2 regions of the Sphingomonas sp. PWP1-2 genome follow, and region 2 is predicted to be linked to the other one. Evidence: riboswitches for the same ligand, from Rfam matches in the RefSeq annotation. Region 2 holds a riboswitch; the other holds the start of a gene.
What was found. A riboswitch is a leader RNA that binds a small molecule or an ion and turns the genes downstream of it on or off. The one in region 2 is predicted to bind cobalamin.

Region 1: linked by a shared signal. The riboswitch ahead of ACP7C5_RS11415 (TonB-dependent receptor plug domain-containing protein) and the one ahead of cobW (cobalamin biosynthesis protein CobW) in region 2 are both predicted to bind cobalamin.

The regions. Positions count from the first base shown of each region.
Region 1 is NZ_JAFCXM010000004.1:82,306-89,009, reverse strand. Features, by position in the region: gene ACP7C5_RS11415 (TonB-dependent receptor plug domain-containing protein) at 1-1,873, opposite strand, end outside; cobalamin riboswitch at 2,011-2,198, opposite strand; gene ACP7C5_RS11410 (response regulator transcription factor) at 2,327-3,004, shown strand; gene ACP7C5_RS11405 (TonB-dependent receptor) at 3,075-5,756, opposite strand; gene ACP7C5_RS11400 (Hsp70 family protein) at 6,153-6,704, shown strand, end outside.
Region 2 is NZ_JAFCXM010000002.1:738,890-745,593, reverse strand. Features, by position in the region: gene ACP7C5_RS08255 (cobalamin biosynthesis protein CobG) at 1-852, opposite strand, end outside; gene cobN (cobaltochelatase subunit CobN) at 849-4,121, opposite strand; gene cobW (cobalamin biosynthesis protein CobW) at 4,129-5,166, opposite strand; cobalamin riboswitch at 5,336-5,562, opposite strand; gene ACP7C5_RS08240 (aldo/keto reductase) at 5,662-6,672, opposite strand; gene ACP7C5_RS08235 (amidohydrolase family protein) at 6,698-6,704, opposite strand, start outside.

The DNA of each region.
Region 1 (6,704 bases), on a different contig from region 2:
CCGGCAGCTCGGCGCGCAAATCGACCAGCGTGTAGGGGGCAAGCCGCGTGAAGTGCGCCGCGTCGTTGAAGGTCTCGCCCGACCAGCGGACCGCAACGCCGCCCGAAATACCGCTCGGCAGCGTATAGGTCGCCGATCCGTTCGCCGCATTGCGCGGGCGCCGTGCGAGCTGCAGGCCATAGGTCGCGCCCGGTGACCGGTCTTCCGAGAGCGAATAGGTGTAATTGCCGTCGATCAGCACGCGCTTCCCGAGCCGCAGCGCGCCTTGCGCCTCGACGCCGCGGGCGAAGGCGCGCGACACGTTGGCGTAATAGCCAAAGCGCGCAATCGTCGTGCCGGGCTGAAAGCACACCGCCGTCGTCGGAACGTCAGGGCAGCTGGCAAAAGTGATCAGGTTGGTCGAGCGGCGCTCGAAATAGCTGGCGCCGAGCGTCAGTGCGCCACCGAACAAATGCTGTTCGACGCCGGCTTCCCAGCCCTTGGCCTGTTCGGGCCGGAGCGTCTGGTTCCCGTATTCGGAGAAGAGCTGATACAGCGTCGGTGCCTTGAAGCCCTCGCCATAGCTCGCGCGCAGCGTCGTGCCGCTGCGCAGCGCCCACACCGCGCCCGCCTCGAACAGCGTCTTGCTGCCGAAGCGGCTATGATCGTCGTTGCGCACCCCGCCGCTGAGCGTCAGCCCGTCGGCCACCGTCGCGGTGAGCTTGGCATAAACGCCGGTCAGTGCGGCGCGGGCCCGGTCGGGCGCCGGGATCGGCGTGCCGAGCGTGCCGTCGGGCGATACGGTGCGGAAGCGCGAAACCTCGTGTTCGACGCCGAACACCGCGTCCCAGCCGGTCGCGATGCCGAGGCTGCCTTGATATTCGAGCCGCGAGTTGCGGCCGTTCGCGTCGAAGGTCAGCGGTTGCGGCAGCTCGGGGCTGTAATTGTCACGCTGGATATCGGTATAGCCATAAGCGACGCGATTGCGCAGCCGCCCGCCGAACAGATCGACGTTGAGCCCGGCATAGCCGACGAATTGCGTATCGATCGAAAAGTCCGCCGAATCGCCGGCAAAGCCATCGAGCTCGACGCGACCCCGCGCATAATAGCCGCGCACGTCGGCGCTGATCCCGTCGGCGAGCTTGAGTTCGGCGCGTCCGGTGACGCTCTGGTTGGTATAGCCGTCGGTCTCGGTGCCGCCGAACGCCGGCGCGATGGCGGAGATGCCGGCGGTGGTGAAGCTCTGCGCACCGATGCGGAAGGTCAGCGGCCCGGTCTTGCCGCCGATCGCCGCGCGTGCGCTGACGGTCTCGCGCGATCCGGCCTCGACGTCGAAGCTCCCCTCGATCGGCTTTTGCGGCAGCGCGGTGACGATGTTGACGACGCCGCCGATCGCCTGGCTGCCCCACAGGATCGATTGCGGCCCGCGCAGCACTTCGATCCGGCTCGCGTCGCCGGTGAGGAGGTTGGCGAAATTGTAGCCGCCGCCGGGCGACGAGGGATCGTTGAGCTTGACCCCGTCGATGACGACGACGGTCTGGTCGGTCTCGGCGCCGCGGATGCGCAGCGAGGTGTTGGTGCCATAGCCGCCGTTGCGCGACATGCTGACGCCGGGCGTGCGCACCAGGAGCTCGGTGACGCCGATGTCCTGGCTGCGGTCGATCGCAGCCTTGTCGAGCACGGTGACCGAGGCCGCGACGCGCTCGATCGCGGTCGGCACGCGTGTCGCCGTAACGACGATGTCGGCGCTCGCGTCGGTCGGAATGTCGCTCGCCGCATCGGGGCGTGGCGCTAGCTGGGCATCGTCGGGGCGCGGCGGCGTTTCGGCGAAGGCCGGCGTCGCGATCAGCAGGCCTAGTAGCAGGCCCGAGGTCGATGGGTGGAATCGTTTCATGGCAGTCCCCGCTTGTAGACAGTCGGAGACCTGAAGCGCGCAAGGGGGAGGGCGCGAACCATCCCGCCTGCACGATGCAGGTCGGCGATGTCGTCACGCGGGGTCTTCCCCGTCCGCTCGGCGCACCCTGGCCGGTCGAAAGACGACTGCGACGGGCAGGTCTCCTGGCTCACGGGTCACCGTCGTTCCGGCCGCCTTCTCAGGACCCGAAGGTCCCAATGGCAAATGGCCGGGCAACTCGCCGCTTACAGTTGCAGGGGCAGCCGGGGTTTTCCCGTTCCCTTTTCATCCCCGTCGCCGGGGAACCTGTCGCATGACGGCGCGTAGCCGGGGGACGGAAACGGGTCAATCACCTGGATCAGCTCGCGCGGTCGCGCTACGCCGCCCGTGCAATGCGGCGCGGTTCGGGTATGGTCGCTGGGCAGAAACGAACCCTCGCGCGGGAGTCTAGTGGTGCGTCTCCTGATTGCCGATGACGATGCGCGCGCGCCGCGCCAGCTCGCGAGCGATCTCTGCGCGCTGGCGCACGAGGTCGTGATCGTCGGCGATGGCCGGACCGCGCTCGCACGGGCGACGCAGGAAACGTTCGACGCGGTGCTGCTCGAACTGGTGCTGCCCTATGTCGGCGGGGTCGAGATCACGCGTACGCTGCGCGAGCGCGGGCTCGATCTGCCGATCGTGCTGCTGAGCGTGCATGGCGATTTGCCCGACCGGCTCGCCGGGCTCGATGCCGGCGCCGACGACTATCTTGTCAAGCCGATCGCCGCGGTCGAGATCGAGGCGCGGTTGCGCGCGATCCTGCGGCGGGCGACGCGCAGCGGGGGGCACGGCGTGATGCGTGCGGGCGACATCGAAGTGAACGAAATCAAGTATCGCGCACAACGCGGCGGGCGTGTGCTCGCTTTGCCCAAGCTCGAGTTCCAAATGCTGTGCGAACTGATCCGCAACAAGAATGCGGTCGTCACGCGCGCGATGTTCTATCGCAACGTGTGGCGCTACGACGGCGAGCCCGCGACCAATGTCGTCGAATCCTACATTCGGCGCTTGCGCGGGCATTTGAATGCAGCCGGCGAGCCAGACCCGATCGAGACGATCCGCGGCGTCGGCTATATGCTGGCCGATCACGGTTGAACCGCGCAGGCAAAGAAAAACCCGGCCCGAGCAATGCTCGGACCGGGTCTTCGCGCCTAGTCCCGAGTGATCAGAACTTGGCGGAGAGTTCGAAGCCGTAGGTGCGCGGCGCGTTGAAATTGCCATAGTCGCCGAGGATGCCGCCGTATGCGGTCGAAATCAGCGCACCGGTCGCGCTGTAGTTCTGCACCGGCGTCGAGTTCGCCGACGAGCGACGATAGACGTAGGTCGTGTCGAGCAGGTTGCGCGCCCAGACCGAGACGGTGACCTTGTTATGGTCGTTCACCGCGATGTCGGCGAGCGCGAGGCGCCCATTCATCACGAAGCTGGCGTCGGTCTTGGTGCTCTCGAGCTGGAAGCTGTACTGGCTGCTCGAATAGTTGCCGTCGAGGTGAAGGCGGACGCTGGCATCCCCGATATTGACCGGAAGCACATAGTCGAGCGCGGCGGAGGCCGCATTCTTCGGCGTGTAGACGATGTAGAGCTGCTGCGGCGGCGCACCCGGAGTCAGCGGGTTCACGGCCGAAGGTGCCTTCCAGTAGGTGTAGGCATACGAACCGGTCAGCGTCAGCTGCGGGATCGGCTTCACCGTCAGGTCGATCTCGACGCCGCGGATCTTCGATTTGCCGGCATTGGTGGTCTGCTCGATATGCGCGCCGTTGGTCGGGCTCGAGCCGTTGGTGTCGAAATAGTCGAAGTCGAACTGCGTGTTGCTACGATCCATGATGTAGCCTGCGACGTTGAGGCGCGCGCGGTGATCCCAGAAGTCGGCCTTGGCGCCGATTTCGTACGACTTGACCGCTTCCGGACCGAAGGCGTTGAACTGCAGCGAGCGGTCGTTCGCACCACCGGCGCGGAAGCCGGTCGCATATTTTGCGTAGAAGTGGATGTCGCGCGTTGCGTCGAACGCGATGTTGAACATCGGATCGAAGCGGCTGATGCTGTTCTTGAAGCCGAACGGTGCAACGACGCCGGTCGCACCGGCAAGATCGGTACGGTTGTTGATGACGTAGAGGCTGCCGTGACGGTCGTCCTTGGTCCAGCGACCGCCTGCCGTGATGTGCAGCACGTTGCCGAGCGCCTCGGGCGAGAAGGTCAGATTGCCGAACACCGAATAGTTGTGGTCGGTCGCGGCGCTGGCGCGCGTGATGAACTGGCAGCTGTTGGCGAATTGCGGTGCGGTGGCCGCCAGCGTGTTGTTGCACGATGCATCATAGCGCTGAAGGCCTGAGTTCGCCCCCGTGATCGCGCTCGAATTGCCCGGGATCGGGCTGCGGATCGTATAGGCGGTGCCATCGGCGTTCCACTGGTTGGTCAGCGGGGTGGCGGCATATTCGCTCGCCTGTTCGGTGTAGTAATACGCGCCGACGACATAGTCGAACTGCGGTACGCTGCCGACCGCCTGGAATTCCTGGCTGAACTGGTTCTGCTTGAGGAACGAGAGGCTGTAGCGGCTGAACGTGCCGGTCGTGTTGATCGCGGTCGGGTTCGCGGTGTTGACGACGAACGGCGAGAACGAGCTGCGCTCTGGGCCGCCGGAGTTGTCCCACTGATCGGTCTTGACGCCGCGCCATGCGGTGATCGAGCGCAGCTCGATCCACGGTGCGAGCTTGTACTTCAGATTGGCCGAGAAACCGTGCGTGATGTCGACGCTCGGCTGCTGCGGGACGCCGACATCGGAGATGTACTGGCGCTCGGGATGGACGCCGACGAGCGGCGCCTTGGGCGCGACGCAGATCGGGCGCCCGGCCGCCGACTGCGCTGCGGTGATCGTGCCGCCGCAAGCGGTGCCGGTGCCGGGCACGAACAGCGAGGTGCCAAGGACGCCGGTCGCGCCGTTGGTGTAGGAGCCGACCGCATATTTGCCGGGGTTGTAGTTGAGCAGCTGGCTGAAGTTCGGGCTGTTCTCGTCCTTCGCATAATCATAAGCGAGGTCAGCGGTGAAGCCGTCGATCGGCTGCCAGCGGGCTGCGACGCGGCCGCCCTTGCGGTCGTAATAGTTCCAGCCGGTCGCACCCTGGAGCCGGTTCTTCACCGTCGGATCCTGATGCTGATACACGCCGTCGAACTTGAGCGAGATGTTGTAGAAGCTCGGCAGGTCGAGGTGCAGGTCGGTGTTGCGGGCGCCGTAATTGCCGATGCCAGCGGTGACGCGCGCGTCGAACACGCCGGTCGGGGCCTTCGAGACGAGCGACAGCGCGCCGCCTTCGGTGTTGCGGCCGAACAGCGTGCCCTGCGGACCCTTCAGCACTTCGATGCGCTCGATGTCGAACAGCGCAGCGTTCAGGCCCTGGGTCTTACCCAGCGCGACGCCGTCGATATAGACGCCGACGCCGCCGTCGCGCGCGGTCTGGTTCTGATCGTAGGGGACGATACCGCGGATACCGATCGTCAGCGCCGACTGGCGCGCTTCGAAGGTCGCGACGCGGAGCGACGGGATCGAGCCGTCGGCGAGGTTGAACAGGCTGAGCACGTGGCGATCGGCAATGCCCTGTGCGCTGAGCACGCTGATCGAGATCGGCGTCTTCTGCAGGTTGGTTTCACGACGGGTCGCGGTGACGACGATGTCGCCGATGCCGGCGCCCTGCTCTTCGGGAGCTGCGGCGGGCGTCGTCGCCTGCGTGTCGGCAACCGGTGCGGTGGCCGCGGCGTCGGTGGCCGGAGCGGTCTGCGCCAGGGCTGGCGAAGCGGTGAGAGCGATTAGCGCGCCGCCCATGAGCAGCTGCAGGCGGAAGCCCGAACGAACGATCATTGTGATATCCCCTGAACCAGTCGGGCCGTTTAGCCCCGGTCCGGCTCGGCTAGCGCTCGATTGGGTCAGGAATGTTACATTCGCTGCAACCGGGGTATTACCAAAATATCATTTTCACGTCATAAACCGCGCTTCGATCGATGGCGCCGCCGCGCGGGATCGTTACGTCGCGTAAAATGCGGCGCAAGCGCGCCACTGTACCGGATCTTACGCGCGCCTTTCGGGAAACGATTATTTACGTATTTACCCAAGTGCGGCTAACTTGTCACACAGCGGCGTCTTGTCATGCGCTGCTCTCGCGTGCGCATGGACGTTGCTGATGTCTGATCTGTGCGAGTCGCACCTCTTGCGGGAGTTTTGCGCCGCCCGGACTTTGCGACTAGAGCGCCTCGCGTCATGTCCATATCTTCCCCCACCGCGATCGGCCTCGATTTTGGCACCACCAACTCGGTGGTCGCGCTGTCGCGGGATAATGCTGCCGAACTTGTCGCGCTCGATGCGCCCGACGCGCGCGACCCCGTCTTCCGCTCGGCCTTGTGCTTCTGGGAAGACGACGGGCGCCATCCCGGCGTGCCGAGCGGGCTCGCCGCCGATGCCGGGCCATGGGCGATCCGCGAATATCTCGAATTCCCGCAGGACAGCCGCTTCCTGCAATCGTTCAAGTCGGTGGTGGCGAGCGCGAGCTTCGAATTCGCCAACGTGTTCGAACGCCGCTTGCGCTTCGAGGAGCTCGGCCAGCTGTTCCTCGCCAAGCTCGCTGCACGCGCCGGCGGTGCGCTCGACGGACAGGCGGCGCGCGTCGTCGTGGGGCGGCCGGTCGAGTTCGCGGGCAGCCGCCCGAACGAGGCGCTCGCACGGACGCGCTATGACGCGATGTTTGCCGGGCTCGGTGCCGAGATCCATTATGTCTATGAGCCGATCGGCGCGGCGTTCAGCTATGCGTCGCGG
Region 2 (6,704 bases):
ACAGGCGTCGGTCGCGGCGAGCGGGTCGCGGGCGGGGACGTGGGTTGCGCCTTCGATCAGCAGGAGGCGCCACGGGGTGGTGCGGACGGCGCTGGCGGGGAAGGTGGCGAGCATCGCGATAAAGGTGTCGGCATCGATTCGGCCGAACGGAAGCGGCTGCCCGGCCCCGAGCGGATGGCGGCCGGGGGCGAGCGGCGCTGCGGGTGGGGCGGGATGATCGCCGCCAGCGGCCCAGTCGGGGAGCGGTGCGGTATGGCGCGCCATCCGACCGGCCTCTGCGCCGCCGGTGGCGACGAACCACTGGGCGAGCGCGATCAGCGCATCGACTTCTTTGCCGAGCGCGATCGCAACGCCAGTCTCGCGGCCTTCCGCTCGCAGGATCAGACGGCCTGTGGCGGCGCGTTCGATGCGAAAGTCGGCGGGCGCGGTCGTCAGGATCGGTGTGGCACCAGCGTCGATTGCGAAGCCGACCTTGCCCGGCAACTCGGGAAGTTCTGCGAGGCGCGCTTCGAGTTCGGTCGCGATGCGATACGTGTCGTCGCCTGTCTGCCAGTTGGGCGCGACGAGGATCGCCCGGCGGGCTTCGCGCTGTGGATCGGGATCGACCAAAGCCAGGTCCACCAGCGCGGCGACAAGCGCTTCCCAACTGGAGTCGGTAGCCCCGCGGATCTGCAAATTCGCCCGGTTGGTCACGTCGATCTGGCCGTTGCCATACCGCACCGCCGCCGCGCACAGGCCGAGTATCTGGTCACAATCGAGCCGCCCGAGCCGCGGCCGCACGCGCACCAGCAGGCCGTCGCCCGCCGCCATCGGCCGCCACGCGGTCGGGCACCAGCCACGCACCGCGCTCATGCCGCGCCGTCCAGTTGCGCGAGGATCGAATTGCGCCGCGTCTGCCACAGCCCCGCCGCGTGCAACGCCGCAAAGCGCGCCTCCATCGCCGCGAGCGCGCCCGGGTTGGCCTCCGCGATGAACGCACGAACATCGTCGCGCGCCAGCGTCGCGTCGAAATAGAGGTCGAACGATTCGGGCGTCACCGCGCCCGCGAGATGCGCAAAGCTGCCGAGATGATCGAGCGTCGCCGCGATCTCGGCTGCACCGCGATAGCCGTGGCGCATCATCCCGGCGATCCAGCCCGGATGCGCGGCACGCGCGCGGACGACGCGGGCGATCTCTTCGGGAAGCGGCCGCGCGCGCGGGCGATCGGGATCGGTCGCATCGAGGTGATAGGCCGCCGCATTCCCGCCCGTCACCGCCTGCGCGGCGGCGAAGCCGGCTTCGTGCGCGGCATAATCGGCGGCGAGCAGCAGGTCGGTTTCGGGCAGGTCCTGGAGATGGACGAACAGATCGGCCGCAGCGACCCGCGCGCGGATGCCAGCGGAATCCGCGCGTTCGGCCTCGCCATCGAAGGCGTGCGACGAAGCGGCGAGCCACGCTTCGCCAGCCGATCGGCGCGCCTCGGGCGTGTAGGTGTCGACGCTGTCGCCCAGGCCGACGCCATAACGACCGGGCGCGGGACCGAACACGCGCGAAGCGGCCGGTGCGCCCACGAACGGGTTGCGATCGGCGGGCTCGTCGCGCGCGGCAATCGCGCGCACCGCCTGGCCGAACATAACGCACAGCGTCGGGAAAGCATCGCGGAACAGGCCGGATATGCGGAGCGTCACGTCGATCCGCGGCCGGTCGAGCAACAGCAGCGGCAGGATTTCGACCCCGGTTATGCGCTCCGACCCCATGTCCCACACCGGCTCTGCGCCGAGCAGATGGAGCGCCATCGCGAACTCCTCGCCCGCGGTGCGCATCGTCGCCGATCCCCACAGGTCGACGACGAGCGCGCGCGGATAGTCGCCCTGATCCTGCAAGTGGCGGCGGATCAGTTCGTCAGCGAGCCGCACGCCCTGCGCATGCGCCGAGCGCGACGGCACCGCGCGCGGATCGGTCGTATAAAGGTTGCGTCCGGTCGGCAGGACGTCGCTTCGTCCGCGCCACGGCGAGCCCGATGGCCCCGCCGCCACGCGGCGCCCGTCGAGCGCGGCGAGCAGTCCGTCGCGCTCCGCCGCACCTTGGTGCTCGCGGCCGAAGACGTGCAGCCCGTCGCCGAACTGGCTGTCCTTGACGTCGCAGACGAAGGTGTCGATCCGGGTGATCGCCTCGGCATCGGAGCGCGCCGCGTCGAGGCCGAGCACCCCGTCGAGCCCGAGCGCGCGCGCCTCGTCGCGGATGTCGCCGCGCAGCCGCGCACGTCGCGGCGGATCGAGCCCGTCGGCGTTGGAGAATTCGTCGAGCAACCCCTCGAGCCGACCGAGCCCCGCGCCGCCTCCGCTGCGCGCGAGCGGCGGGGGAACATGCCCGATCGTCACCGCGCCGATGCGGCGCTTGGCCTGTGCCGCTTCGCCTGGATCGTTCACGATGAACGGGTAGATCACGGGCAGCGCGCCGGTCAGCGCCTCGGGCCAGCAGGTGTCCGACAGCGCAACCGCCTTGCCCGGCAGCCATTCGAGCGTGCCGTGCGCGCCGACATGGACCAGCGCGTACGTGCTCCGCGCCTGGAGCCAGAGGTAGAAGGCGACGTACCCGTGACGCGGGCAGCGCGACAGGTCATGATATTCTTCCGTGCGCGAGGCGGCACGCCCGCGTTCGGGTTGCAGCGCGACGATGCTCTCGCCGCTGGCATAGGCGGCAAAACGAAACTGGCCTTCGCTGACGGTAGGGTCGCCCTCCGGCTCGCCCCACGCGGCGAAGAGATCCTCGCGCAACGTCGCCGGTAGCCCGAGCAATGCCGCACGATAGTCCGCGACCGGCCAGTCGAGCCTCTGCGTCGCGAGCAGGCCTGGCAGATCGGCGGGGCCGAGTCCGGTGGTATAGCCGGCCCTAGCCAGATCCTCCAGCATCGCCGCGACCGAGGCTACCGCGTCGAGGCCGACCGCATGCGCCATCTGGTGCGTCTTGCCCGGATAGGTCGAGACGACGATCGCCAGCCGCCGCTCCGCCGCCGGGGTGCGCGCGAGCGAGATCCAGCCGAGCACCCGTGCGACGATGGCAGCGACCCGTGCGGGATCGGCGCGATGTTCGCGGCGGGCGAACTGAAGGTCGGGATCGAACGGCGCGTCGTCCTTGAAGCTCGCGACGCCTGCGAACAGGCGACCGTCGACTTCGGGCAGTACGACATGCATCGCCAGATCAACCGGCGACAGCCCGCGCTGCGCGCCTGCCCAGGCCGCGCGATCCGATGTCGCGAGCGCAACCTGAAACACCGGCACGCCCGCCCCATCGAGCGGCGTGGTGCCGGTGTCATCGCGCGCTGAGAACGCGGTCGCGTTGATGATCGCGGCAGGCGCGAGGCTCGCGACCCAGCGCCGCAGCCAGCCGCTTGCTTCCGGGTCCTTGAGCGACGGCGCGAACAGCGCGAACACGTCGCAGCCGCGCGCCTCGAACCCAGCTTGCAGCGCGGCGATCGGGTCGAGATCGGCGGCGGTGAGATACGATCGGTAGAAGACGATCAGGATCCGCGGCCGCGTTGCAGTGAGCGCGAACGCTGCGGGGCAGACGATTCCGCGCCCCGCCTGCCACCCCCCGACCGGCGCGATCGCGCGTGCGCCGTGGACCGGCCGGACATAGCAGCCTGACGCCAGCGCGAACTGCGCAAGCGCCGCCTGCGCCGCCGCCGCGCCGCCGATATCGCACAGCTGCGCGATCCGATGCAGCGTCGAGACCGGCACCGTCGAGGCGGCCTCGAGCCGTTCGTCGCGGCGCCCGTCGGCGGGGATCACCGCCAGCGCGATCCCCTCGCGCCGCGCCAGCGCCGCGACCTGCTGCAGGCCATACGACCAATAGGCCGCCCCGCCGATCAGCCGGATCAGGATACCCTTCGCACCCGTTAAGGTGCGTTCGACATAGGTATCCACCGACAGCGGATGCGTCAGCTCGGCGAGATTGGCGAGCCGTACGCTCGGCAGCGCGGCATCGCCCGCATCCGCCACGGCGCTGCGCCACCCGGCCGCAAACGCGCCGAGATCGCTGTCGGAAAACGACAAGAGCACGAGATCGGCGGCGTCCTGCCCCAGATCGCGCGGCGATGCGCTCTCCTCCAACCCGTGGGTTTCGCGGAAGATGACGTGCATCGCGGCGTCAGCCCTGCAGCGCCGCCCGGATCGCTGCGGGGTCGAGACGATCGCGCTCGGCGATCACCACAAGGCGCGTGGCGCGTGGCTCGTCGCTGCGCCACGGCCGGTCGTAATGCGTGCGGACGCGCGCGCCCACCGCCTGGACCAGCAGCCGCATCGGCTTGCCCGCCACCGCGGCATAGCCCTTCACGCGCAGCACCTCGCCACCGCCGCCGAGCGTCTCGATCCGCGCGGCAAGGTCATCGGGCGCGGTTATCTCGCTGAAGTCGAGCACGATGCTGTCGAAATCGTCATGCTCGTGCTCGTCCTCGCCATCGTGATGCGACGGGCGCGCGGCGATATCGTCCTCCGCCGCCGCGCCGATGCCGAGCACGATGCGCGGATCGACCACGCCGTCGATCAACTCGAGCACGGGAAGCGCGCGCGGCGTCTCGGCGGCGATCACCGCGCGCGCCGCAGCGATGCCCTCGGCACCGGCCAAGTCGCATTTGGTGAGCAGCACCATGTCGGCGCAGGCGAGCTGATCCTCGAACACTTCGGACAGCGGGGTCTCATGGTCGATGCTGGGATCGGCGGCGCGCTGCGCATCGAGTGCCGCCAGATCGGGGGCGAAGCGCCCGGCGGCTACCGCCTCGGCATCGGCGAGCGCGATCACCCCGTCGACGGTGATCCGCGAGCGGATCGCCGGCCAGTCGAACGCCTTGAGCAGCGGCTTGGGCAATGCGAGCCCCGAGGTTTCGATCAGGATATGGTCGGGTCGCGGGTCGAGCGCGAGCAGGGTCTCGACGGTCGGGATGAAATCGTCGGCGACGGTGCAGCAGATGCAGCCATTCGCCAGTTCGACGATATTCTCCGCCGGGCAATCGGGGATCGCACAGCCCTTGAGGATATCGCCGTCGACGCCGAGCGTGCCGAATTCGTTGACGATCACAGCGAGCCGGCGACCGCCCGACTGGCGGATCAGATGGCTGATGAGCGTCGTCTTGCCCGCGCCGAGAAAGCCGGTGACGATGGTAACGGGGATTTTCGTAAGATCGGACATCGGGATTCCCACGGCTCTGGCAACGACCGGCGGGGACCTCATGTCGGTCGGCGCACGCCTTCGATGGGCGCCGAAAGCCCCCCGCAAGCGCACACCGATGCGGCCCCAGCCACACAGGTTCGTCGCTCAGACGGAGAACCGTGCCGCAGCCATCCCCTGGGCCGAAGCAAGAGCGACCTTATCGCCGGCAGGTCTCCTGGCTTGCGGGTCAAAGCTCGGGCATCGCCTTCCCAGGAGCGCATCGCTGGATGCGGTATCCCAGTGGCTGCTCCTGAGTGGAGCCTGACGCCGTCGCTCACCGCTCACAGTTGCAGGGACAGCCGCGGATTTGGGGCGAACCCCGCACCGCATTCCCATTCAAGCCCCTCGCGGGGCACCGGCGCGATCATCGGGACGCGAAAACGCTTCCCGATCATGGTTGTAGCTGCGGCGCGACGGATTGCCAATCGGTCATTCGCGCGGCCGGCGATCATCGGCCGCCGGGATACGCCCTGCCTAGGCCGCGAGCTCTTCGCCCGGCAGGGTTTCGGTATCGATCTGCGCTTGCATCGCCGCGGGATAGCGTGCGCCCTTGAGCGCCCCCGCCGGAAACAGACGGTCGACCGCAGCGACCAGATCCGCGGCGAGCGGGTGTTCTGCCGCGGCGAGATTTTCGGCGAGATGCGCCAGACTGGTCGTCCCCGGAATCGGCACGGTGAACGGCCGCTGCGCCAGCACCCAGCCGAGCGCGAGTTGCGCGGGCGTCAGCCCCGCCTGCGCGGCAAGCGCGTCGAAGTCCGCCACGGTCTTCAGATTCTGTGACAGCAGCGGCTCGACGAAGCGCGGCATCGGGCGGCGGATGTCACCCTCGGCATAGCTGTCGTCGCGGACCGCGCCCGCGAGCAGCCCGCGCGCCACCGGCGAGAAGGCGACGAGCGCGATGCCGAGCTCGGCGCAGGTATCGAGCACCGCCACCTCTGGATTGCGCACTGCGGGCGAATATTCGGATTGCACTGCCGCGATCGGGTGAACGGCGTGCGCGCGGCGGATCGTCTGCGCGGACATTTCCGACAGGCCGATCGCGCCGATCTTGCCCGCTTCCTTCGCCCGCACCAACGCGCCGACCGACTCCTCGATCGGCACCTTCCGGTCGAGCCGGTGCATGTAATAGAGGTCGATATGGTCGGTCCCGAGCCGCCCCAGCGCGCCGTCGAGCGTGCGCGTGATCGCGGCTGGCGTTGCGTCGAGGATGCGTTTGCCGTCGACGAGATCAAGCACGCATTTCGAGGACAGCGTGAATTCGGCGCGGCGATGCATCACCGCGCGCCCGATCAGCCGCTCGTTCTCGCCACCGCCATACAGCGCCGCGGTATCGAGCAGCGTGTAGCCGAGATCGAGCGCTGCGTTGAGCAACCGCGCGCCGTCCTCCGCGCTCGGTGGCACGCCGTAAGCATGGCTGAGGTTCATGCAGCCGAGTCCGATCGCCGAGACGGTGAACGGGCCGATCGTGCGGGTCGGCAAGGTCATGGCAGCTCCGAATGCAACGGGCGGGTCAGCCC